Regions from separate parts of the Flintibacter porci genome, predicted to be linked through region 2. Evidence: predicted binding sites of a transcription regulator. Region 2 holds the regulator's gene; the other holds the start of a gene.

Region 1 (11,394 bases), on a different contig from region 2:
AAACTTCGTTTCCCCTCTGTGACTGTAAGCAACCTGTTTGTGGGAGCGATGTTCTGCGTCGCTCCCGCTTTTTTTGTTCTGTAGGGGCCGATGTCCCCATCGGCCTGTTATGCTTTCCCGCACCCCATAGGGGCGGATATCATCCGCCCGCATTTCCCGCCGGAAAGAAAAAAGCAGGTGGATTTTTGGCGGAACGTGCCGTATCATATGTTTAAGAAAAGAAAATGGAGGAGTTCTCATGCGCAGACTCTGGTATCACGGCAAGGTGGACACCATGGTTCCCGGCAAAGACCGGCAGCAGGCCATTGGCGTAGAAGATGGCACCATCGTCTTTGTGGGCAGCGACCGGGACGCCCTGGCACTCCCCTGGGACGAGAAAACCGACCTGGAGGGCCGTCAGGTGCTCCCCGGTTTCCATGACACCCACATGCACCTGCTGCTCTACGCTCTGTTTCAGGACAGCCTGCCTCTGGCAGGGGTCCCTTCCATCCAAGAGATGATCCGCCGCGGGCGGGACAAGCTGGCCCAGACTGGGGCCTCTTATCTGCTGGGCATGGGCTGGAACCAGGAGACTCTGGCCGAGGAGCGCATGCCCACCCGGGCCGACCTGGATCAGATTTCCCGGGAAGTTCCGGTATGCCTGCTGCGCTGCTGCGCCCACGTGGCCGCCTGCAACACCCCCATGCTGGAGCGGCTGAAAACTCTTACCGGAGTGGAGGAGTCTGTTCTGGAAAAGGTAGACTTTGAGCAGGGCCTGCTGCGGGAGGAGGCCATGCGCCTCTACATGCAGGTGGTGCCCCCTCTCTCCGATGAAGAGGTCAAGTCCCTCACCCGGAGAGGCCAAGCCGATGCCAACGCCAAGGGCCTCACCTGCGTCCACTCCGACGACCTCCAGGTGCTGCCCGGTATGGACCCGGTGCGTCTGGTCCGCTTGTTCCGGGAGATGGAACAGGACGGAGAATTGACGCTGCGGGTATACGAGCAGTGTCTGCTTGCTCCATCGGATTTTGAGCGCTTCCTTTCGGTCCGGTCGGATCCCCAGGACCGGGAGAGTCTCTTCCGTACCGGGCCGAGGAAACTCCTCCAGGACGGCTCTCTGGGCGCCCGCACCGCCCTGCTTCGAGAGGGGTATGCAGACGACCCGGAGTGGAAGGGCATGGCCATCTACACGCCCAGCGAGCTGGAGCAGCTGGTGGAGGCCGCCCACACAGCCCGGATGGACGTGGCCGTCCACGTTATCGGGGACGGGGCTTTGGAGCAGCTGTGCCAGGCGGTGGAAGCGGTCCAGGCCCGGGACCCCTGGCCTCAGGCCCGCCACGGGGCAGTCCACGCCCAGATCACCGATGCCGCTCTGCTGGCGCGGATGAAAGCTCTGGGCCTCCAGGCCTATATCCAGCCCATTTTTATTGAAGAGGACATGGGCATCATTACCCAGCGGGTGGGGGAGAAGCGCGCCCGGGAGTGCTACAACTGGCGCTCCATGCTGGAGCTGGGACTGGCCGTGAGCGGTGGCTCCGACTGCCCGGTGGAACCCTTTGACGTGCTGGACAACCTCCGCGCCGCCGTCACCCGCCAGGACCGTGCGGGGAAGCGCACCTACCTGCCGGAGCAGGCCCTGTCTCTGGAGGAGGGACTGAGCCTGTTTACCTCCCGGGCGGCCTGGGCGAGCCGGGACGAGGAGGTTCGTGGGCGGCTGATGCCCGGGATGCAGGGGGATCTGGTGATTCTGGATGGAGATTTGTTTGCGGTTTCTCCCCAGGAGCTGCCGAAAGTTCCTGTTTTTGAGACGGTTTTGGCGGGAAAGACTGTTTTTGCGAAGAAAATATAAAATCTTATGAGAGAGGGTTCCGCCCTGCGGGGCAGGGTAGCAGACGGATGTTACTTTGCCCGCGGCGGCAAAGTAACCAATGGCCCAGGCCACCCTCTCTTGCCCCTCCGGGGCAATTCACCTTGAACGCCTCCGGGGGACGGTTCCGGTGAGCGCCTACGCGCAGCGGGCGCTCACAGTCACCTTGTCCCTACCCCCTCTGGCCCTTCGGGCCATCTCCCCCTGACAGGGGGAGTCGGCCCCCGGACCCCCTGTTACGGGAGCGTGTCCCTTTGGGTTTTTCGTATCTTCCGGCGGTCTAAGTTTTGACCGTGCCCCCCTCTACTCCCGGGCCTTAGGCCCTTTTGCCATCAAAATATGTGAAGGGTTGCTTCTATCATACACCGCCTGGTGCCTGCCTACCTGTTTGGTGCGGCCGTCATCGATTGCCCGGCTGCCACGGTTCTGCCAGAGTAGGCGGTGTCCGTACAGCGCGAACACCTTAAATTTCCGTCTGGTAGGGCCTAAGGCCCGGGGCAAGAAGAATGCAAGGTCTTGTATTCGGAGCCGCCGGACGCAAATGCCAAATCCTCAGGAGGGCGTCCCCCGTAAACGGGGGTCCAGGGGGCGACGCCTATGAACACCGGCGCAAGCCAGGTGTTCATCGAAGGAAGCCCCCTGGTGCCTTTTTGGTTCCTTTTTGGGCAAGCAAAAAGGAACAAGGGTTCCCCCAAACAAAAAACCGTAGCCGGTTTACTCCGACTGCGGTTTTGCTTCTAAAAAGAATGATTACAGCCCATTTACCACAAAATTAGGCCGCTTGCCCTCCTGGATAAGCTTCACATTGTTCCACATATTGTTATGCGCCCGGCGGAAGGAACCGCCGGTGTTGCCGCCCAGGTGGGGGGAGTAGATCGCCCGGTCGGCGATCTCCGCGGGCAGATCCACCAAGGGGTGGTCAGCGGGGGTGGGCTCGGGAGCCAGGGTGTCCATAGCGATGCCGCCGATGCGCCCATCGATCAGGCCCTGGCGCACCGCCAGATTGTCCACCAGGTCGCCCCGGGCGGTGTTCACCAGAATGATACCCGGCTTCATCTTGGCGACCAAGTCGGCGTTCACCATGTTCCGGGTCTGGTCGTTAACGGCGCAGTGGAGGGAGAGGATGTCGCAGGTGGCAGCCAACTCCTCCAGGGGCAGGTATTCCACCCAGAAATCGGCCTCCACCTCGGGGGAACGGCGGTGGAGACTGTAATAGTACATCTTGCAGCCAAAGGGCTTGAGCCGCCGGGCGGTGGCCTGAGCGATGTCGCCGAAGCCTACCAGGCCCACGGTCTGCTCTCCCAGCTCCGGGCTGCCCGAGGCCATGACCGCCTCTTTCATCTTCACCTGGAGGCCGGCCTTCACCGCATTGTGGCCGGTGATGCCGTGGCGCAGGGCCATGAGCATGAGCATGACGGTGTGTTCGGCCACGGAGTCGGCGTTGCAGCCCTTGTTGTTGCACACGAAGATCCCCTTTTCCCGGGCCGCCTCCAGGTCAATGCGGTTGAAGGCCACGCCCTCCGACTGGATGAGCTTCAGGTTAGGCAGCAGGTCGATGATCTCCCGGCCCACGTCCACAATGGGGTCGTCAAAGAGCACCTGGGCGTCCGGGTTTTCCGCCGCCGCCTGGCGGGGCGACTGGTCCAGAGTGCAGAATACCAGCTCTGCTCCCAGCTGGGCGGCAAAGTCGGGCCTTGGGGCCGTACACAAGGATCTTCAATGGGGTTCCTCCTTTTATATTTATACATGGGAATCCGCCCACAGGGCGGTTTTCTTCTGTTTCATTATATCAGCCTCCACTTTTTGGGGCAAGGCCGTCTCTCCAAAATTAGCACTCTCATATCTAGAGTGCTAGAATTTACAATTTAGACACAATGTTTGCAAGAACTGTTCATAATTGGGCACTATACTAAAGTCAAAGTTCAGAAGGGCCCGGGAGCAAATACAAACCGCTCCCCATTGGGCCGAAAGGAGTTTTGATTATGTATAGCATGATTCCCTTTGGACGTATGAGCAACAGCTTCAACGACCTGTTTGATGAATTTGAGCGTTCCATGTTCCCCGCCAGCCAGCGCCAGCTGCCCGCCTTCCGCACCGACATCCAGGACAAGGGCGACCACTACCTGCTGGAGGCTGATCTGCCCGGCTTTAATAAGGGCGACATCGACCTGCACCTGCAGGACGGCGTTCTCACCATCACCGCCAAGCACCAGGAGACCTCCGAAAAGAAGGAGGAGGGCAAGTACCTGTGCCGGGAGCGCCGCTGCGGCAGCTACCAGCGCTCCTTTGACGTCTCCGGCATCCAGGAGGAAAACATCACCGCCGCCTATGATAACGGCGTGCTGAAGCTGACCCTGCCCAAGCAGGGCGAGGTGATCCCCCAGAGCCGGAAGATCGCCATCGAGTAACAGCGACTCTCTGAAAGGGCGGGTAAATTACCCGCCCTTTTTTCAAACTTTCTCTTGCATTTTTCAAAAACTTGGTCTATCATTCACTTAGCACTTAGTTTATAAGAGTGCTAATTTTCCAAAACATCAAACCCCATGAAAAGGAGGGTTTCTTACTATGAATATGAATCAGTTTACCCAGAAGTCTCTGGCCGCCATCCAGGGGGCTCAGGACATCGCCCAGGCCCACGGCAACCAGCAGATCGAGCAGGAGCACCTGCTGTTGGCTCTGGTCAGCGACGAGCAGGGCTTTATTCCCCAGCTGCTCACCGCCATGGGCATGACGGTGCCCAGCTTCCAGGCTGCCGCCGCCGACCTGGTGAACAAGCTGCCCAAGGTGTCCGGCGGCAGCCGGGAGGCCGACAAGGTGTACGTGGCCCAGGATGTGGACCGCGCCCTCACCGCCGCCCAGGAGCAGGCCTCCGCCATGAAGGACGAGTATATCTCCGTGGAGCATCTGCTCCTCGGTCTGATGGAGCGGCCTAACTCCAATTTGAAGGAGCTGTTCTGCACTTATAACGTGACGAAAGAGAAGGTCATGCAGGCCCTAGCCAGCGTCCGCGGCAACCAGCGTGTCACCTCCGACAACCCGGAGGAGACCTATGATGCCCTGAAAAAGTACGGCACCGACCTGGTGGACCGTGCTCGCCAGAACAAGCTGGACCCCGTCATCGGCCGGGACGACGAAATCCGTAACGTCATCCGGATTTTGAGCCGGAAGAGCAAAAATAACCCCGTCCTCATCGGCGAGCCCGGCGTCGGCAAGACCGCCATCGCCGAGGGCCTGGCCCAGCGGATCGTCAAGGGCGATGTGCCCGCCAGCCTGAAGGACAAGACCATCTTCTCCCTGGATATGGGCTCCCTCATTGCAGGCGCCAAATACCGGGGCGAATTTGAGGAGCGGCTGAAGGCCGTTTTGAACGAGGTCAAAAAGAGCGAGGGCCGCATCATCCTCTTCATCGACGAGCTGCACACCATTGTGGGTGCCGGCAAGACCGAGGGCTCCATGGACGCAGGCAACCTGCTCAAGCCCATGCTGGCCCGCGGCGAGCTGCACTGCATCGGCGCCACCACCCTCAACGAGTACCGCCAGTATATTGAGAAGGACGCCGCTCTGGAGCGCCGGTTCCAGCCTGTTATGGTCAATGAGCCCTCCGTGGAGGACGCCATTGCCATTCTCCGTGGCCTGAAAGAGCGCTACGAGGTCTACCACGGCGTGAAGATCACCGACGGCGCCATCATCGCCGCCGCAACCCTCTCGAACCGTTATATCACCGACCGGTTCCTCCCCGATAAGGCCATCGACCTGGTGGATGAGGCCTGCGCCATGATCCGCACCGAGATGGACTCCATGCCCACCGAGCTGGATATCATCCAGCGCAAGATCATCCAGCATGAGATTGAGGAGGCCGCTCTGAAAAAGGAGACCGACAAGATCTCCCAGGAGCACCTGGCAGAGATCCAGAAGGAACTCTCCGACATGCGGGAGGAGTTCAACGCCAAGAAGGCCCAGTGGGACAACGAGAAGAACGCCATCGGCAAGGTCCAGAAGCTCCGCGAGGAGTTGGAGGCCGCCAACGCCCAGTTGGAGAAGGCCCAGCGGGAGTACGACCTCAATAAGGCCGCCGAGCTCCAGTACGGCAAGATCCCCGAGCTGAAAAAGGCCCTGGAGGCGGAGGAGCAGATCGCCAACGAGGGCAAGCAGCGCTCTCTGCTGCGGGACAAGGTCACCGAGGAGGAGATCGCCCGCATCATCGAGCGTTGGACCGGCATTCCCGTGGCCCGTCTGATGGAGGGCGAGCGGGAGAAGCTGCTCCACCTGGAGGACATCCTCCACCAGCGTGTGGTGGGCCAAGACGAGGCGGTGCGCCTTGTCAGCGAGGCCATTTTGAGAAGCCGCTCCGGCATCGCCGACCCCAACAAGCCCATCGGCTCCTTCCTGTTCCTGGGTCCCACCGGTGTCGGCAAGACCGAGCTGGCCAAGACTCTGGCCGAGGCTCTGTTCGACAGCGAAAAGAATCTGGTTCGTATCGATATGTCCGAGTACATGGAGAAGTTCTCCGTCTCTCGTCTGATCGGCGCCCCTCCGGGATATGTGGGCTACGAGGAGGGCGGCCAGCTCACCGAGGCGGTACGGCGTAAGCCTTACAGCGTCATCCTCTTTGATGAGGTGGAGAAGGCCCACCCCGATGTGTTCAACATCCTGCTGCAGGTGCTGGACGATGGCCGCATCACCGACAGCCAGGGCCGTACCGTGGACTTTAAGAACACCATTATCATTCTGACCTCTAACCTGGGCAGCCAGTTCCTGCTGGACGGCATCGATGAGAACGGTGAGATCTCCCAGGAGGCTCGGGATCAGGTCAACGAGCTCCTGAAGCGCTCCTTCCGGCCTGAGTTCCTCAACCGTCTGGATGAGATCGTCTTCTACAAGCCTCTGACCAAAGACAATGTCACCCACATCATCGACCTGTTGGTGGCCGACATCAACCGCCGCCTCAGCGACAAGCAGCTCACGGTGGAGCTCACCCCCGCTGCCAAGGACTTCATCATCGACAGTGCCTACGATCCTATCTACGGCGCCCGTCCTCTGCGCCGGTACCTCCAGCACACCGTGGAGACCCTCATCAGCCGGAAGATCATTGCCGATCAGGTGGAGAGCGGTCAGCGCCTGACCGTGGACTACCGGGACGGCGAGCTGGTCGTGGATGGCCGGGAAGTTCTCTCCGGCGAAGTAATCGACCTGTAACCTACTTTTTTCGAGAAAAAAGTAGGCAAAAAAGCTTCCTGCGAAACTTCGTTTCGCCTCTGCGCCCGTAATAAAATGGAAGGTAGGAGTGACGTTTTCCGTCGCTCCTACCTTTTTTGTATTGATTCGGCTCCGCCCTGCGGGGCGGGTTCCTTTCTGTACGCGCAGAAAGGAACTAAAGACGCGCTGGGGGTTGATTCCGGTGAGCGCCTTCGCGCAGCGGGCGCTCACAGTCATCTGCCCCCCAGACCCCCGGTTACGGGGGACACACTCCTGATTTCTTGGCAGTGATCTTCCGGCGGGCAAAGACAAGTTCTGTGATACCACTTGCCTCGGCCCACTGGGGCCTACAAAGCAAAAATTTAGGAGATGTGCAGTTGAGATGACATCGCCTACTCTGGCAAAGCCAGGGTAGTTGGTCCATCCGACCACGCACGCACCAAACAAGTAGGCAGGGGGTAGGCGGTGTTGGATAGAACTACCGGAACGGCAAATTTCAAAGCGGTAGGCCCCAGTGGGCCGAGAGTAGAAAGGCGCACGGTCAAAGCTTAGGCCGCCGGAACGAATTGACCAGCCGAAGGGACACACTCTCGTAAACGGGGGACCGGGGGAAAGCCGCCTATGAGCGCCCGCTACGCGTAGGCGCTCATCGAAGGCGTCCCCCGGCGATTCTTTCGTGCCTTTCTGATCGCTCAGAAAGGCACATTTTCCCTTTATAGATTATGTTTCTTCCAAGAAAAGCAGGGCGGCTACCGTGCCGTCGCTGACGGCAGTAGTCAGCTGCCGCACATCTTTAGTCCGGCAATCTCCAGCGGCATACACCCCGGGCCGGCTGGTGCGGCAGTCGGAAGAGCGGATATACCCCGCCTCGTCCAGCTCCACCAGGTCGGCAAAGAGCTGGTTTTGAGGCTGCCGCCCCACCGCCACAAACAGGTTGTCCACCGCCAGAGCGGTGGTCTCTCCGGTGATCTTGTTCTTTACCTGGATGCCGGTGAGCTGTCCGTCTGCCTGGTCCAGGGCCTCCACCGTGCTGTCCATAAGGCACCGAATATTGGGGCAGGCGAGAACCTGATCCACCAGCCGCTGAGCGCCCCGGAACTGGTCCCGGCGGTGGATGAGGGTCACCTGAGGACACAGCTGGGCCAAAAACAGGGCGTCCTGGAGGGCGGTGTCGCCGCCGCCCACTACGGCCACGGGCCTGCCCTTACAGAAGGGTCCGTCGCACACGGCGCAGTAGGAGATGCCCTGACCTACCAAATCCTCCTCACCGGGAAGACCCAGGGGACGGTGGCGCACACCGGTGGCAAGAATCAGCCCCTTGCAGGTATGGCTGCCGCAGTCGGTGTCCACCTGGAAACCATCCTCCAGAGGCGTCACGGCGGTGACGCTCTCATACTCCAGCTGAGCGCCCAGATCCTGGGCCTGCTGGGCCAGGGTGTCACCCAGCTCGCTGCCCGCCACCCGGGGCAGACCGGGATAGTTTTCCACAAGGGGGGAGAAGTTGATCTGTCCGCCGGGGGTGCTCTCCTCCAGCACCAGCACGCTGCGCCCCGCCCGGGCCAGGTACAGCCCGGCGGTGAGTCCGGCCGGGCCGCCTCCCACCACAATTACATCGGTCATCACGGCACCTCATTTCCTTCCGTTTTTCTCTATTCTACTTTACTTTCCACAAAAAGGCCAGATAATGTGGAAAACTTTTAAATATAGGCTAACAAGAAAAAAGGTAGGAGCGACGCAGAACGTCACTCCTACCTGAAATCTTACTTACGGGCGCAGAGGCAAAGCGAAGCTTTGCAGAAAGCTTTTTTGCCAACTTTTTTCACGAAAAAAGTTGGGCGCAGCGGGGGCAGAGGGTGGGATGGTTAGCGTCGGAGCCCACCTTGACGTGGTGCTTCCAGCAGCGCTCGCACTTCTCGCCCTTGGCCTCAGAGACCTGAACGGCCAGGGCCTCGCCCACGGTGACATGGACCTGGGAAACGATGAACAGGTCAGCCAAATACTCCTCGTCCATCTCGGCCAGGAAGGCGTCCTCGGCAGGAACAGTCAGCTCCACGGCGGCCTCCAGGCTCTTGCCGATCTTCTTCTCGTTCCGGGCGCTCTCCAGCACGCCGTTGACGGCGGTACGCACGTCGATGATCTTGTCCCACTTGGCCATCTCGTCCTCGCTGAGGGCATAGTCGGCGAAGGGCTTGTTCATCTCATTGAGCACCACGTTGCGGGCATCCTGGTCGGCGCAGTGAGGCATAGCCTGCCAGATCTCGTCGCAGGTGAAGGCCAGGATGGGGGCAAACAGCTTGGTGATGGTATCCAGGATGAGCCACAGAGCGGTCTGGGCAGAGCGGCGCTTCAGGCCGTCCTTCTCCTCGCAGTAGAGGCGGTCCTTGATGATGTCCAGATAGAAGGAGGACAGCTCCACCACGCAGAAGTCGTTGATGGCGTGGGACACCACATGGAACTCGTAGTTATCATAGGCGGCGAAGCACTTCTGGGTCAGCTCATTGAGCTTGGTCACCGCCCACTTGTCCAGCTCCAGCATCTCCTCGGGCTTGACCAGGTTCTCAGGATCAAAGCCGTTGAGGTTGCCCAGGCAGTACCGGGCGGTGTTGCGGAACTTCAGGTAGTTCTGGGAGAGCTGCTTGAAGATGTTATCGGAGCAGCGCACATCCACATGGTAGTCAGCGCTGCCGGCCCACAGACGCAGCAGGTCGGCGCCGTACTTCTTGAAGATATCAGCAGGGTCCACGCCGTTGCCCAGAGACTTGTGCATGGCACGGCCCTCGCCGTCCACGGTCCAGCCGTGGGTCAGGCACTCCTTGAAGGGCGCACCCTTGCCCAGAGCGCCCACGGCGGTGAGCATGGAGGACTGGAACCAGCCGCGGTACTGATCGAGACCCTCCAGGTACATGGTGGCAGGCCAGAAGCCCTGGTCCTTCTGCATGGAAGCAAAGTGGGTGGAACCGGAGTCGAACCAGCCGTCCAGGGTGTCCTCCTCCTTGGTGAAGCCGCCCTTGGAGCCGCAGTGGGGGCAGGCAAAGTCGGCAGGCAGAATTTCGGAAGCCTCCATCTCATACCAGGCATTGGAGCCCTTCTCGCCGAAGAGCTTGGAAACGGCGGCAATGGTCTCGTCGGTGCAGATGGGCTTGCCGCAGTCCTTGCAGTAGAACACGGGGATGGGCAGACCCCAGCGGCGCTGACGGCTGATGCACCAGTCGGCGCGCTCCCGGATCATGGACTTCATGCGGTCAATGCCCCAGCCGGGTACCCAGCGCACGTCATCACAGGCGGCGCAGGCCTCGTCCTTGAAGGCATCCACGGAGCAGAACCACTGGGGAGTGGCGCGGAAGATGATGGGCTTCTTGCAGCGCCAGCAGTGGGGGTAGGAGTGGACGATCTCCTCGCTGGCGAAGAGAGCGCCGCTCTCCTTCATGTCAGCCAGGATGACGGGATTGGACTCCTCGGTCTTCATGCCGGCGTACTTGCCGGCGTAGTCAGTGTGACGGCCGCGGTCGTCCACGGGCACCACCATCTCCATGCCGTAGCGGCGGCAGGTCTGATAGTCGTCGGCGCCGAAGCCGGGAGCGGTGTGGACGCAGCCGGTACCGGAGTCCATGGTGACGTAGTCGGCCAGCAGCAGGCGGGAGGTCTTATCCAGGAAGGGGTGCTGGGCCAGCATGTTCTCGAAGAAGGAGCCGGGGTGAGTCTCGGCGATCTCCCAGGACTCGAAGCCGCCCACCTTCATGACCTTCTCCACCAGGGCCTCGGCCATGATATAGGTCTCACCGTTGGGAGCCTTCACCAGGGCGTAGCTCTCGTCGGGGTGGAGGGCGATGGCCAGGTTGCCGGGCAGGGTCCAGATGGTGGTGGTCCAGATCACGAAGTAGAGCTTGCTGTGGTCATAGGCGGCCAGCTTGCCCTGGTCGTCCTTCATCTGGAACTTCACGTACACGGTGGTACAGGGATCGTCCTGGTACTCGATCTCGGCCTCGGCCAGGGCGGTCTCGTCGTTGGGGCACCAGTAAACGGGCTTGAGGCCCTTGTAGATATAGCCCTTCTTGTACATCTCCCCAAACACCTTGACCTCCTCAGCCTCAAAGCCGGGGTCCATGGTCTTGTAGGGGTGCTCCCAGTCGGCCAGCACGCCGATGCGCTTGAAGCCCTCCATCTGGATGTCGATATACTTCTGGGCATAGTTGTGGCAGGCGGTGCGGAACTCGGGGACGCTCATCTGCTTGCGGTTGAGCTTCTGCTCCTTGATGATGGCGCTCTCGATGGGCATGCCGTGGTTATCCCAGCCGGGGATATAGGGGGTGTAGTAGCCCCGCATGGCGTACATACGGGTGATGAAGTCCTTC
Region 2 (11,394 bases):
CGTACCCTCGTAGGGCTCCTGGTACTGCTGAAATTGGTCGTCCATACCAATATAGAGCGTCACCATCTGTGCCTCTTCTCCCTGGCTGGACTTCTCTTCCGGCTGGGACTGCGCGGTATCCACCTGGGCATCCTGGCCCTGGTGCTGATTTACCGAGCTGTCCAGGCTGCTGGATTGGTTCCCGTCGGCGCTCTGGACGCTCTGCACACCGGACTGCGCGTGACAGCCTCCCAAGGTCAGCAGCAGCGCCCCGGCACATAAGATCATGGGCAGATTCTTCATACGTTGGCTCCTTTTTATGTAAATGGATCTGCACCCACAACAGCAGTACACAAAGAAAAGCCAGATCTCCGGCTTCTCTGGTTTTGGTCTGAGCATGGAATACGTCATCTTGGCTAGAGAGTATTGTACGAAACGAACGCCTGTCCCGTCAAGAATTTCCCCTCATTGTTTGCATTGTGTTAAAAAAATGTTCATAATTACAAAAAAGCGCCCTCCCCGCGGTCCACACCCGTCTGGAGAAAGGCGCTTTCAAATGTCCGGTCGATGGCCAGACCTTATTTTTTCTTCTTGTGCTTATCAAAAAATCCCTTCAGGCCGCTCTCTTCCGGCACATTCTCCCCCATGGCCTGAGCAAAGGCCCGCAGGGCCTCCTTCTGCTCGGCGTTCATGGAGGTGGGCACCTGGACCCGGATGGTGACATACTGGTCACCCCGGCCCCGGCCCCGCAGCTCGGGGATACCCTTGCCCCGCAAGCGGAAGGTGGTGCCGGTCTGGGTTCCGGCGGGCAGGGTGTACTTCACCTTGCCGTCAATGGTGGGGATCTCCAGCTCGGCGCCCATGGCCGCCTGGAAGAAGGTCACCGGCTGCTCATAGAGCACGGTGGTGCCGTCGCGGCGGAACTGAGGATGGGGCTTGACCCGCACGCCCACAATGAGGTCGCCGGCGGGGCCGCCGTTTTTGCCCGCGTTGCCCTGGCCCCGCAGGGAGACGGCCTGGCCGTCGTCAATGCCAGCGGGGATGGTAACGGTGATGCGCTTGCTCTTCTTCACGCTGCCGCTGCCCCCACAGCTCTTACAGGGACTGTGGATAATTTTTCCGGTGCCCCGGCAGCGGGTACAGGCCGCGGTGCTGGAGAAGGCGAAGCCGCCGGTACGCTGCTGCACCCGGACCACGCCGGTGCCCCGGCAGTCGGGACAGGTCTCGGCAGTGGTGCCCGGCTGGCAGCCGGAGCCGTGGCATTCGTCGCACTCCTCGGTGCGGTTGAGGTTGATCTCCTTCTCGCAGCCGAAGGCGGCCTCTTCAAAGGTAATGGTCAGGTTGGCCCGCAGGCTCTCCCCCTTCTGGGGACCGTTACGCCGGGCTCCGCCGCCGCCAAAGCCGCCGAACCCACCGCCGCCAAAGAAGGAGCCGAAGATATCGCCCAGGTCAATATCCCCCATGTCAAAGCCGCCGAAGCCGCCGCCGGGACCGCCTGCGCCATAGTTGGGGTCTACTCCCGCATGGCCAAACTGGTCATACCGGGCACGCTTCTGCTCGTCGGACAGGACGCTGTAAGCCTCGTTCACTTCCTTGAACTTGGCCTCTGCCTCCTTGTCGCCGGGGTTCATGTCGGGGTGATATTTTTTAGCCAGCTTCCGGTAGGCCTTTTTAATCTCATCGTCGGAGGCGCCTTTGCTTACGCCCAGCACCTCGTAATAATCTCGTTTCTGTTCTGGCATATGGTTCACCTCTGTTTCTGAGAAAAACGGTGTGATCCTTCGTTTCCTCTCTAATTGGATGCAGACACAAGGGCGCGCAGGCGGGGCATAGCCCCGCCTACGCGGCCGTTACATATGGGAATTATTTTTTGTCGTCATCCACCACGGTGTAATCCGCGTCCACTACGTCATCGCCGCCGTTGCTGCCGCCGGCCTGGCCGCCGCCGAAGTTGGCGCCGCCCATGTCAGGGCCGGGACCAGCCTGGCCGCCCTGCTGCTGGTAGAGCTTCTCGCTGACGGCGTAGAAAGCCTTCTGCAGCTCCTCGGTGGCGTTCTTGATGGCCTCGGTGTCGGAGCCCTTCAGGGTCTCCTTCAGCTTGCCCAGATCGCTCTCGATGTTGGAGCGGTCGCCGGCGTCCATCTTGCCGCCCATCTCCTCCAGGGCCTTCTCGGTCTGGAAGACCATCTGGTCGGCCTGGTTGCGGGTATCGGCAGCCTCGCGCTGCTTCTTGTCCTCGGCGGCAAACTGCTCAGCCTCACGCACAGCCTTATCGATGTCGTCCTTGGACATGTTGGTGGAGGAGGTGATGGTGATGTGCTGCTCCTTGCCGGTGCCCAGGTCCTTGGCGGACACGTTCACAATGCCGTTGGCGTCGATGTCGAAGGTAACCTCGATCTGAGGCACGCCGCGGCGGGCGGGAGCGATTCCGTCCAGATTGAAGCGGCCCAAAGTCTTGTTGTACTGAGCCATCTCACGCTCGCCCTGGAGCACGTGGACCTCAACGGAGGTCTGGTTGTCCGCGGCGGTGGTGAAGGTCTGGCTCTTCTTCACGGGGATGGTGGTGTTGCGCTCAATGAGCTTGGTCATCACGCCGCCCATGGTCTCAATGCCCAGGGACAGGGGGGTGACGTCCAGCAGCAGCAGGTCCTTCACGTCGCCGGTGAACACGCCGCCCTGCAGGGCCGCGCCCAGAGCCACGCACTCGTCGGGGTTGATGCCCTTGAAGCCTTCCTTACCGGTGAGCTTCTTGACCATCTCCTGAACCGCGGGGATACGGCTGGAGCCGCCCACCATCAGGACCTTGGAGATGTCGTTGCCGCTCAGACCGGCATCGCCCATGGCCTGGCGCACAGGACCGGCAGTGGCCTCTACCAGGTGAGCGGTGAGCTGGTCAAACTTGGCACGGCTCAGAGTCAGATCCAGGTGCTTGGGGCCGGTGGCGTCGGCGGTGATATAGGGCAGGTTGATGTTGGTGGAGGTGACGCCGGACAGCTCGATCTTAGCCTTCTCAGCGGCCTCCTTCAGGCGCTGCATGGCAACCTTGTCGCCGGTCAGGTCGATGCCCTCGGCCTTCTTGAACTCAGCAGCCATCCAGTCCATCACGCACTTATCGAAGTCATCGCCGCCCAGACGGTTGTTACCGGCGGTGGCCAGAACCTCGATGACGCCGTCGTCGATGTCCAGGATGGACACGTCGAAGGTGCCGCCGCCCAGGTCGTACACCATGACCTTCTGAGCGGTCTCCTTATCCACACCGTAGGCCAGAGCGGCAGCGGTGGGCTCGTTGATGATACGCTTGACCTCCAGGCCGGCGATCTTGCCGGCGTCCTTGGTGGCCTGACGCTGAGCATCGGTGAAGTAAGCGGGGACGGTGATGACGGCCTCGGAGACGGTCTGGCCCAGATAGGCCTCGGCGTCAGCCTTCAGCTTCTGAAGGATCATGGCGCTGATCTCCTGGGGAGTGTACTTCTTGCCGTCGATGTCCACCTTGTAGTCGGTGCCCATCTCACGCTTGATGGAGATAACGGTGCGGTCGGGGTTGGTGATAGCCTGGCGCTTGGCCACCTGGCCCACCATACGCTCGCCGTCCTTGGAAAAAGCCACCACAGAGGGAGTGGTGCGGTTGCCTTCGGCGTTGGGGATAACGACGGCGTCGCCGCCCTCCATAACCGCCACGCAGCTGTTAGTCGTACCTAAGTCAATACCAATGATCTTGGACATAATGTGTTTCCTCCTAATATATGAAAAGATTGTTGTTTACAAATTTTATAAGGTTTATATTGTCACGCTGCGGATTGGACGCGCGGCCGGGTCGCTTTCGCTCCGTCTCGGGCTGGTCTCCGGGCCGCCCTGCGGCCCTGCGCTCGCCCTCGCTGCGCTCCAAGCTCCCCTGCGCGTCTATCCTCCGCGCTTCGTATCAGTTAGCCACCTTTACCATGGCAAACCGGATGACCTTGTCGCCCAGCTGGAAGCCGGCCTGGAACACGTCGCAGACGGTGTTCTCGCCGAAGTTCTCATCCTCCACATGCATCACGGCATTGTGCAGGTTGGGATCGAAGGTCTCTCCCAGAGCGGGGATCTCGGTGATGCCCAGCTTTTCCAGCACGGTCTTGAGCTGGGTCATGGTCATCTCCACGCCCTTCTTAAAGGCCTCGTCGGCGGTCTCCTGCTTGAGTGCCCGTTCCAGATTGTCGTACACCGGCAGGAAGGCCACAGCCGCATCCGCTTTGGCGTCGTTCCAGATGGAGTCCTTCTCCTTGGCGGTACGGCGGCGGTAGTTGTCGTATTCGGCGGCCAGGCGCAGGTATTTGTCCTCCTGCTGGGCCACCTGATCCTTCAGGGACTCCAGCTCAGTGAGGAGGGGATCGGCGCTCTCGCTCTGAGCCTCGCCCTGGGGCTGGGTCTGCTCGGCCTGGGGTTCGGTCTGAACCTCAGCCTGCTGCTCCACCGGCTCCTGCTGCTCCGGAGCGGTCTGCTCCGCCTTATTTTCTTTCTTGCTCATGAACTAATGTTCCTCCTATTCCTGGTCGTTCCCGTCGCCGGGGGGAAGTTCCCCCTTGCCGAACATCCGGGTCAGGCTGTCGGCGAAATAGGACAAGCGGGCGGTCACCTTGGCGTAGTCCATCCGGGTGGGTCCTACCACCCCGATGACGCCCCGCATATTATCTCCAATGTCATAGCTGGCCATGACCACGCTGGTATCCTTCAGCGCCTCGCTGACGTTTTCCGGCCCGATGAGAATATTCATATTCTGGCCGTTCTCCATGGATACCGGCAGCTTGGACCCCTCCTGGTTTTCCGCCAGGTAGGTCATCAGAGGCTTGGCCTTGTCCAGACTGCGGTACTCAGGGTGTTCCAGCAGATGGGTGATCCCCGAAGTGTGAATGGTCTGGCTGCGCTGCTCCTGAAGCACCTCGATGGCGTACTGCACTACCATGGAGATCAGGTTGAATGCCCCGGGTGCGGAACGGGTCTCCATCTTGTCCAGAGCCTGTTCCATTTCCTCCACGGTCAGACCTACAAAGGAGCTGTTCAAAACGGTGGACAGCAACTGCAGCTGGGTGTCGGAGAGCTCATCGGACAGGTGGATGAGCTTGTTGCGCACCACCGAGTTGTCGGTCATCACCACAGCGATAAAGGCGTTTTCCTCTACCATCAGCAGGTCGTACCGCTTCACCGTCACCCGCTGCTTGGGCTGGGCCATGGTAAAGACGGGGTAGTCGCTGATCTGGGAGAGCACCTTGCCCGCCCGGTCGATGACCCGGTCCAGCTCCTCCATTTTCAGGTTCAGCGCGTCGTTGATGCGCTGGGTCTCCTGCATGGTCAGCTGGTGCTCACCCATGAGCTCGTTGACGTAGAGCCGGTAGCCCATGGGGGACGGAATCCGTCCGGCCGAGGTGTGGGGCTGCTCCAGATAGCCCAGTTCGGTGAGGTCGGCCATCTCATTTCGTATGGTGGCGGTGGAGATGTCCAGTCCGGCCTGCTCTGCCACGGCCTTGGAACCTACCGGTTCCGCGGTGGAGATATAGATCTCAACAATGGCCCGCAGGATTCGCTTTTTTCGATTGGTCAGCTCCATACTCTCGCCTCCATTTCTCATTCTATGTTTTAGCACTCATTCTCCCTGAGTGCTAAAGATAATGTACCACCCACCTGCAAGATTGTCAATAGGTACTTTATGAATTTATTTTAAACAAAAAAAGCCCGGCATTTCTTTGCAGAAATGCCGGGATACTGCTAATTTGACTTACCGTTGTTTCCCAGTCAGATATTGAATGGCGGCCCGGTACCCTTCAAAGCCCATGCCGATAAAGGACTTCTCACAGGCCATCCCTGCATAGGAGATGTGCCGGAATTCCTCCCGGGCATTCACATCGGACAGGTGGACCTCCACGGCGGGCAGGCCCACCGCCTTCAGGGCGTCCAAAATGGCCACGCTGGTGTGGGTATAGGCGGCGGGGTTAATAACGATGCCGTCCATCTTCCCGTAGGCCCACTGGATTTTATCCACAATGGCCCCCTCATGGTTGGACTGGAAGAGCTCCACCTGAGCACCGCACTCGTCTGCCGCCTGGCGGATAAAGGCCTCCAGGGCGGCAAAGTCCTGCTTGCCATAGATGTCCGGCTCCCGAATGCCCAGCATGTTGAGGTTGGGGCCGTTGATGACCAGAATTTTCATCCCATCACCCTCCTGATGATCTCGTCCACGGTGTCCTCCACCGTGCCGTTGTTGTCCACCGTCACCTGGGCCATAGCCTCATAGAGGGGCGCCCGGCGGCGGTAGAGCTCCTCCCGGGGCACGCTTTGGGAGACAGGCCGGCCGTCAGTGGGCAGCTTATCCAGGTCCCGGCGCAGCCAGACCACCACGGAGTTCTCCTCCATTCTGTCCCGGTTCTCCGGCCGGGTCACGATGCCTCCTCCGGCGGAGATGACCTGGCCGGACTCCTTGGCGATCTGAGCCAGAGCCCGGTGTTCCCGGACCCGGAACCCCTCCTCCCCTTCGCTGGCAAAGATGTGGGGGATGGAGCAGCCCGCCTCTTCTATTATCTTCTCGTCCACATCGGCCAGAGGGCGGCCCAGCCGCTGGGCCAATGCTTTGCCCACCGTGGTCTTGCCGCAGCCGGGCATGCCGATGAGGAGGATGTTTTTCGTCTCCCGCTCCAGCTTGGCAGTAATGTTGGCCACCAGTTCGTCGGGCAGCTTTTTGCCCTGGAACCGCTCGGAGGCCGCTTTGGCCTGAGCCACCAGCATCCCCAGGCCGTTGCCCCAGATGAGCCCCCGGTGCTGTGCCTGGAGGAGCAGCTGGGTTTTAGACGGGTTGTAAATGAGATCAAAGACACCCTCACACTGGGGGAACTGGTCCAAATCCACAGGGGAAACTCCGTTGTTTGGGTACATCCCCACCGGCGTGGCGTTGACGATGATCTGGGCATCGGCGTGGCGGTCCAGATTCTGATAGTTATTCTCCCCGGAACGGGAGATGGTAACGACCTCCCTTGCCCCCAGCTCGGAGAGTACCGAGCGCACCGTAAGGGAGGCTCCGCCGCTGCCCAGCACCAGGGCTTTCCGGCCCTCCACCTGGGCACCGGCGGACTTTAACAGGTACAGAAAGCCGTCGTAGTCGGTGTTGTCCCCCAGCAAGGTACCGTCGGAGCGGCGAAGAATGGTGTTCACGCTGCCGATGCGACGGGCGGCCGGGGTGAGCTCGGCACAGTACTCCATCACCGTCTTTTTATAGGGGATGGTAACGTTCAAGCCGTGGAACTCCCCCTTTTGCAGGAAGTCCCCCACCTCCTCCGGCTCCAGAGGGATGAGCCGGTAGGGGTAGTTCCCCAGCAGGCTGTGGATTTTTGGGGAAAAGCTGTGGCCCAGCTTGCGGCCGATGAGCCCGCAGTCCATCAGCAGATCACCTCGTTGTAGGTGCCCAGATAGCGGAAGTGCTCGCTCTCCTCCTCCAGGTCCCGGAAGATCCGCTCCATCTCGGGGGCATACACGGAGCACTCCAGGTCGAAGTAGAACATGAACTCGAACTCCCGGTCAGGGAGAGGACGGCTCTCCAGCTTACGCAGGTTGATGCCCAGGGCGTAGAACTTGGACAGTACATTGTAAAGGGCGCCAGGCTTGTGGGGCAGGGTCATCATCAGAGAGGTGCGGTCGGCCCCGGGATAGATCTCGGAATTCTTGGAGATGCAGATGAAGCGAGTGTAGTTGTTGTCCTGGTCCTGGACGTTCTGCTCCAGGAGATTGAGCCCATAGAGCTCGCCGCAGAAGCGGGAGGACAGGGCGGCCACGTCCCGGCGCTCCGACTGGGCTACCATCTGGGCGGCCAGAGCGGTATTCTCCACCACGGTGACCTTCACGCCCTTCAGGGTGGACAGGTAGCCGGCGCACTGGCTGATGGCCTGCTGGTGGGAGAAGATCTCCTTGATGTCCTCCTTTTTCACCCCGTGCTTACAGAGCAGGTTGTGGCTCACCTTCAGGCGGGCGGAGCGAACGATGGAGAAGTTGTGCTTGGTCATCAGGTCGTAGATGGCGTTGACGGAACCGGCGGTGCTGTTCTCGATGGGCAGCACGCCGTACTGGCACATGCCGCTCTCCACCGCCTTAAAGACGTGCTCAAAGGTATTGAAGTAGAGGATGGCAGGAGCCTTGAAGATGCTGTCGCAGGCAATCTGGGAGTAGGCGCCCTCCACGCCCTGGCAGGCCACGGTAGCCCGCTGGGGGAACAGGTCGGGGGTGGTGTCCAGGGCCTTGCGAATGGTCTCATACACCTTGGAGGTCACACCGGAGCAAGCGTTCTGGTAGGAGCGTCCGGCGGCCAGGATGGTGCGGTACACCGACTGGGTGTAGTCGGCCAGCTCCTCCCCCGCCTGCTCGCCCACCTTGCTCAGCAGGGCGCGCTCCCGGCCCGCGTCCAGGGTAGGCAGGCCGTTTGCCTGCTTATAGGCGGCCACCTCTTTGGAGACCTCCATACGCTGCTTGAACAGGTCCACCATCTGCTGGTCGATGGCGTCAATTCTCTCTCTCAGATCCTTCAGTTCTTCCATCTTCAATCACTCCTTACCTATGGGTGCAATATTCTATGACTGAATAAGGTGGCGAAACAAAGTTTCGCACCAAGCTCTTTTGCGCGCGTGAGTCAAAACCGCAGTTTCGCCTCACGCGGCAAATTTGAATTGGCTTTTCCAATTCAAATTTGTAGTGATTGCACGTGAAAGGGCACCCTGACGGTTCCCTTTCACACTATCCCTCCCTCCGAAACCTCTTGCTTCTCAGAAGCGAAACGAAGTTTCGCACAAAGCTCTTTTGCCTACTTTTCTCACGAGAAAAGTAGGTCGGTGAGGACGAGCGCGGTGACCGCCTCTACTACGGGAACCGCCCGGGGAACGATGCAGGGGTCGTGGCGGCCGGTGACCACCAGCTCCTCCACCTGCTTTTTCGACAGGCTCACCGTCTGCTGCTGTTTGGCAATGGACGGGGTGGGCTTCACCGCCAGACGGAACACCAGGGGCATGCCGTTGGTAATACCCCCCAAAATGCCTCCGGCGTGGTTAGTCTCGGTGACCAGCTTCCCGTCCTTCACGGTAAAGGGGTCGTTGTTCTCCGAGCCCCGCATGGTAGCCACGCCGAAGCCCGCGCCAAACTCCACGCCCTTCACCGCAGGGATACCGAACAGGGCGGCGGCCAGACGGTTCTCCATGCCGCCGAACATGGGCTCTCCCAGCCCGGCGGGTGCTCCGGTGACTAGGCACTCCACAATGCCGCCCACCGAGTCGCCCTCCTCCTTGGCCTGGAGGATGGCCTTGCGCATCCGCTCCCCCGCCTTCTCATCCAGAACCGGGAAGGGAGCCCGCTTCAGAGCGTCCAGCGTCTCCACGCTCTCCCCCATAGGGTCGAAGGGCCGGTCGGCCTCTGCGGCGATGGAGGCGATGTGGGCAGCCACCTCAATGCCCCGGCGTTTTAAGATCTGCAGGCAGATGCCGCCCGCAATGCACAAAGGCGCGGTGAGGCGGCCGGAAAAGTGGCCTCCCCCCGCCACGTCCTGGAAGCCGCCGTACTTCACCTGGGCGGTAAAGTCGGCGTGGCCGGGACGGGGCTTGTCCCGGAGCTGGGCATAGTCCTGGGAGCGGGTGTTGGTGTTTTCAATGAGGGCGGCCAGCGGAGCACCGCAGGTCACATCGTCCACCAAGCCGCTGAGAAACTGGGGCAGGTCGGCCTCCTTGCGGGGGGTGGAGGTGGCGTTTTGTCCCGGAGCCCGGCGCTTTAAAAACCGCCCCAACTCCTCCATGTCCACCCGCTCCCCGGCGGGCAGGCCGTCCACCACGACCCCGATGGCCGGGGAGTGAGACTGTCCAAAGACGGACACGTGGATATGTTCACCCAGATATGAGGCCATGTATTTCTCCTCCCAACGCAGTGTAGTCCTCCCAGAACCGGGGGTAAGATTTTTTCACGCACTCCGCACCCAAAATAGTCACCGGCTCTTTGCAGGCTACAGCGGCCACGGCGGCCATCATGGCGATGCGGTGGTCGTTGCAGCCGTCCACCGTGCCGCCCTCCAGGTGGTCCACCCCCTCCAGGATGAGGGTGTCCCTCCCCACCTGAGCCTTGGCTCCCAGGGCGTTCAAGGTGCGGGCGATGGTCTCCAGGCGGTCGCTCTCCTTTATGCGCAGCCGCCCGGCATGGACAAACCGGGTGGGTCCCTTCCGCACCGCCGCCATGGCGGCCAGCGGGGGCGCCAGGTCGGGGCACTGGGACAGGTCGATGTCCACATCTCCGGGCCGGGCCAGCTTCCAATAGAGGGTACCGATCTGCCGGTCTCCCTGGACGGAATCGGAATTGAGCCCCTGTATGTCTACCTGAGCGCCCAGGAAGTTGGCGGCGTACCAGAAGGCGGCGCCCGACCAGTCGGCCTCCAAGGTCAGGTCCCGTGCCTGATAGGTCTGGTTTCCCGGCACCAGGAAGCCGTCCTCCTGCTCCTCCACCTTTATATCAAACCGGCGGAGCATATCCAGCGTCATATCCACATAGCCCCGGGATTCCAGGGGTGTGGTGAGGACGATCCGGCTGTCTCCAGGCAGCAGAGGCAGGGCATAGAGCAGCCCGGTGATAAACTGGCTGGACACGTTGCCGGGAAGGGCATAGACGCCCGGCTCCAGCTGACCTTCCACGGTCAGGCAGGCCCCCTCCTGGTTCCACAAAATCCCCTTCTCCTCAAATAAGCGGATGTAGGGACCCTGGGGCCGCTCCATCAGCCGTCCCCGGCCGGTAAAGTGGCTGCCGCCCCGCACAGCCAGGGCCACCGGGATGAGAAAGCGCAGGGTGGAACCCGACTCGCCGCAGTCCAGCAAAGGCAGTCCATCCGCCTGTGCGGGCTGTCCGCTTTTCAGAGCGGCTACACAGTCCTGAGTGGCCTGAATATCCTCGGAAACCGCCAGGTTGGAGAGCTTTCCCTCCCCCTGGGCCAGCATGAGGGCAAGCACCGCCCGGTGGGTCTGGGACTTGCTGGAGGGCGGGGTGACCGCTCCCTTCAGCGTTCCCGGCAGAATGGTCACATTCATCTCAGTTTCCTTTCCACATGGGGGCCAGAGCCTCCAGCAGCGCTTCCCGGGACATGGCGTGGGGAACGGCCTTTCCCAGCTCCTCCAGCACGATGAGGCGGATGTCGCTGCCGGCGTTCTTCTTGTCCAGGCCCACCGCCTCCACCAGGGTATCCCAGGGACAGGGAATGGTGAGGGGCAGCTGGTACTCCTTTAATATATTCTGGATGGTCTCGGTCGTTCCGGCGGGAGTGATGCCCATCTGTTCCCCCAGCCGGGCGGCTACGCACATGCCAGCGGCCACCCCCTGGCCGTGGGTCCAGGTCTCGTAATGGCCGGCCAGCTCAAAGGCATGGCCGATGGTGTGGCCGAA

The links. The regulator HrcA, encoded in region 2, represses chaperone genes, less so after heat shock. The targets are predictions, from matches to a motif close to TGTTAGCACTCNNNNNNNNNGAGTGCTAACA.
Region 1: a site for HrcA is predicted at 3,673-3,703, ahead of ACEVJL_RS10175 (Hsp20/alpha crystallin family protein). Genes of this name have one in related genera too.

Annotation. Positions count from the first base shown of each region.
Region 1 covers NZ_JBHEVB010000008.1:32,962-44,355, forward strand. The annotation lists gene ACEVJL_RS10165 (amidohydrolase) at 239-1,828, shown strand; gene ACEVJL_RS10170 (2-hydroxyacid dehydrogenase) at 2,597-3,556, opposite strand; gene ACEVJL_RS10175 (Hsp20/alpha crystallin family protein) at 3,829-4,254, shown strand; gene clpB (ATP-dependent chaperone ClpB) at 4,412-7,042, shown strand; gene ACEVJL_RS10185 (NAD(P)/FAD-dependent oxidoreductase) at 7,763-8,662, opposite strand; gene ileS (isoleucine--tRNA ligase) at 8,862-11,394, opposite strand, start outside.
Region 2 covers NZ_JBHEVB010000001.1:114,742-126,135, forward strand. The annotation lists gene ACEVJL_RS00510 (hypothetical protein) at 1-282, opposite strand, end outside; gene dnaJ (molecular chaperone DnaJ) at 558-1,721, opposite strand; gene dnaK (molecular chaperone DnaK) at 1,843-3,702, opposite strand; gene grpE (nucleotide exchange factor GrpE) at 3,899-4,483, opposite strand; gene hrcA (heat-inducible transcriptional repressor HrcA) at 4,499-5,560, opposite strand; gene aroQ (type II 3-dehydroquinate dehydratase) at 5,729-6,160, opposite strand; gene ACEVJL_RS00540 (shikimate kinase) at 6,157-7,380, opposite strand; gene pheA (prephenate dehydratase) at 7,380-8,528, opposite strand; gene aroC (chorismate synthase) at 8,801-9,877, opposite strand; gene ACEVJL_RS00555 (3-phosphoshikimate 1-carboxyvinyltransferase) at 9,858-11,042, opposite strand; gene aroB (3-dehydroquinate synthase) at 11,044-11,394, opposite strand, start outside.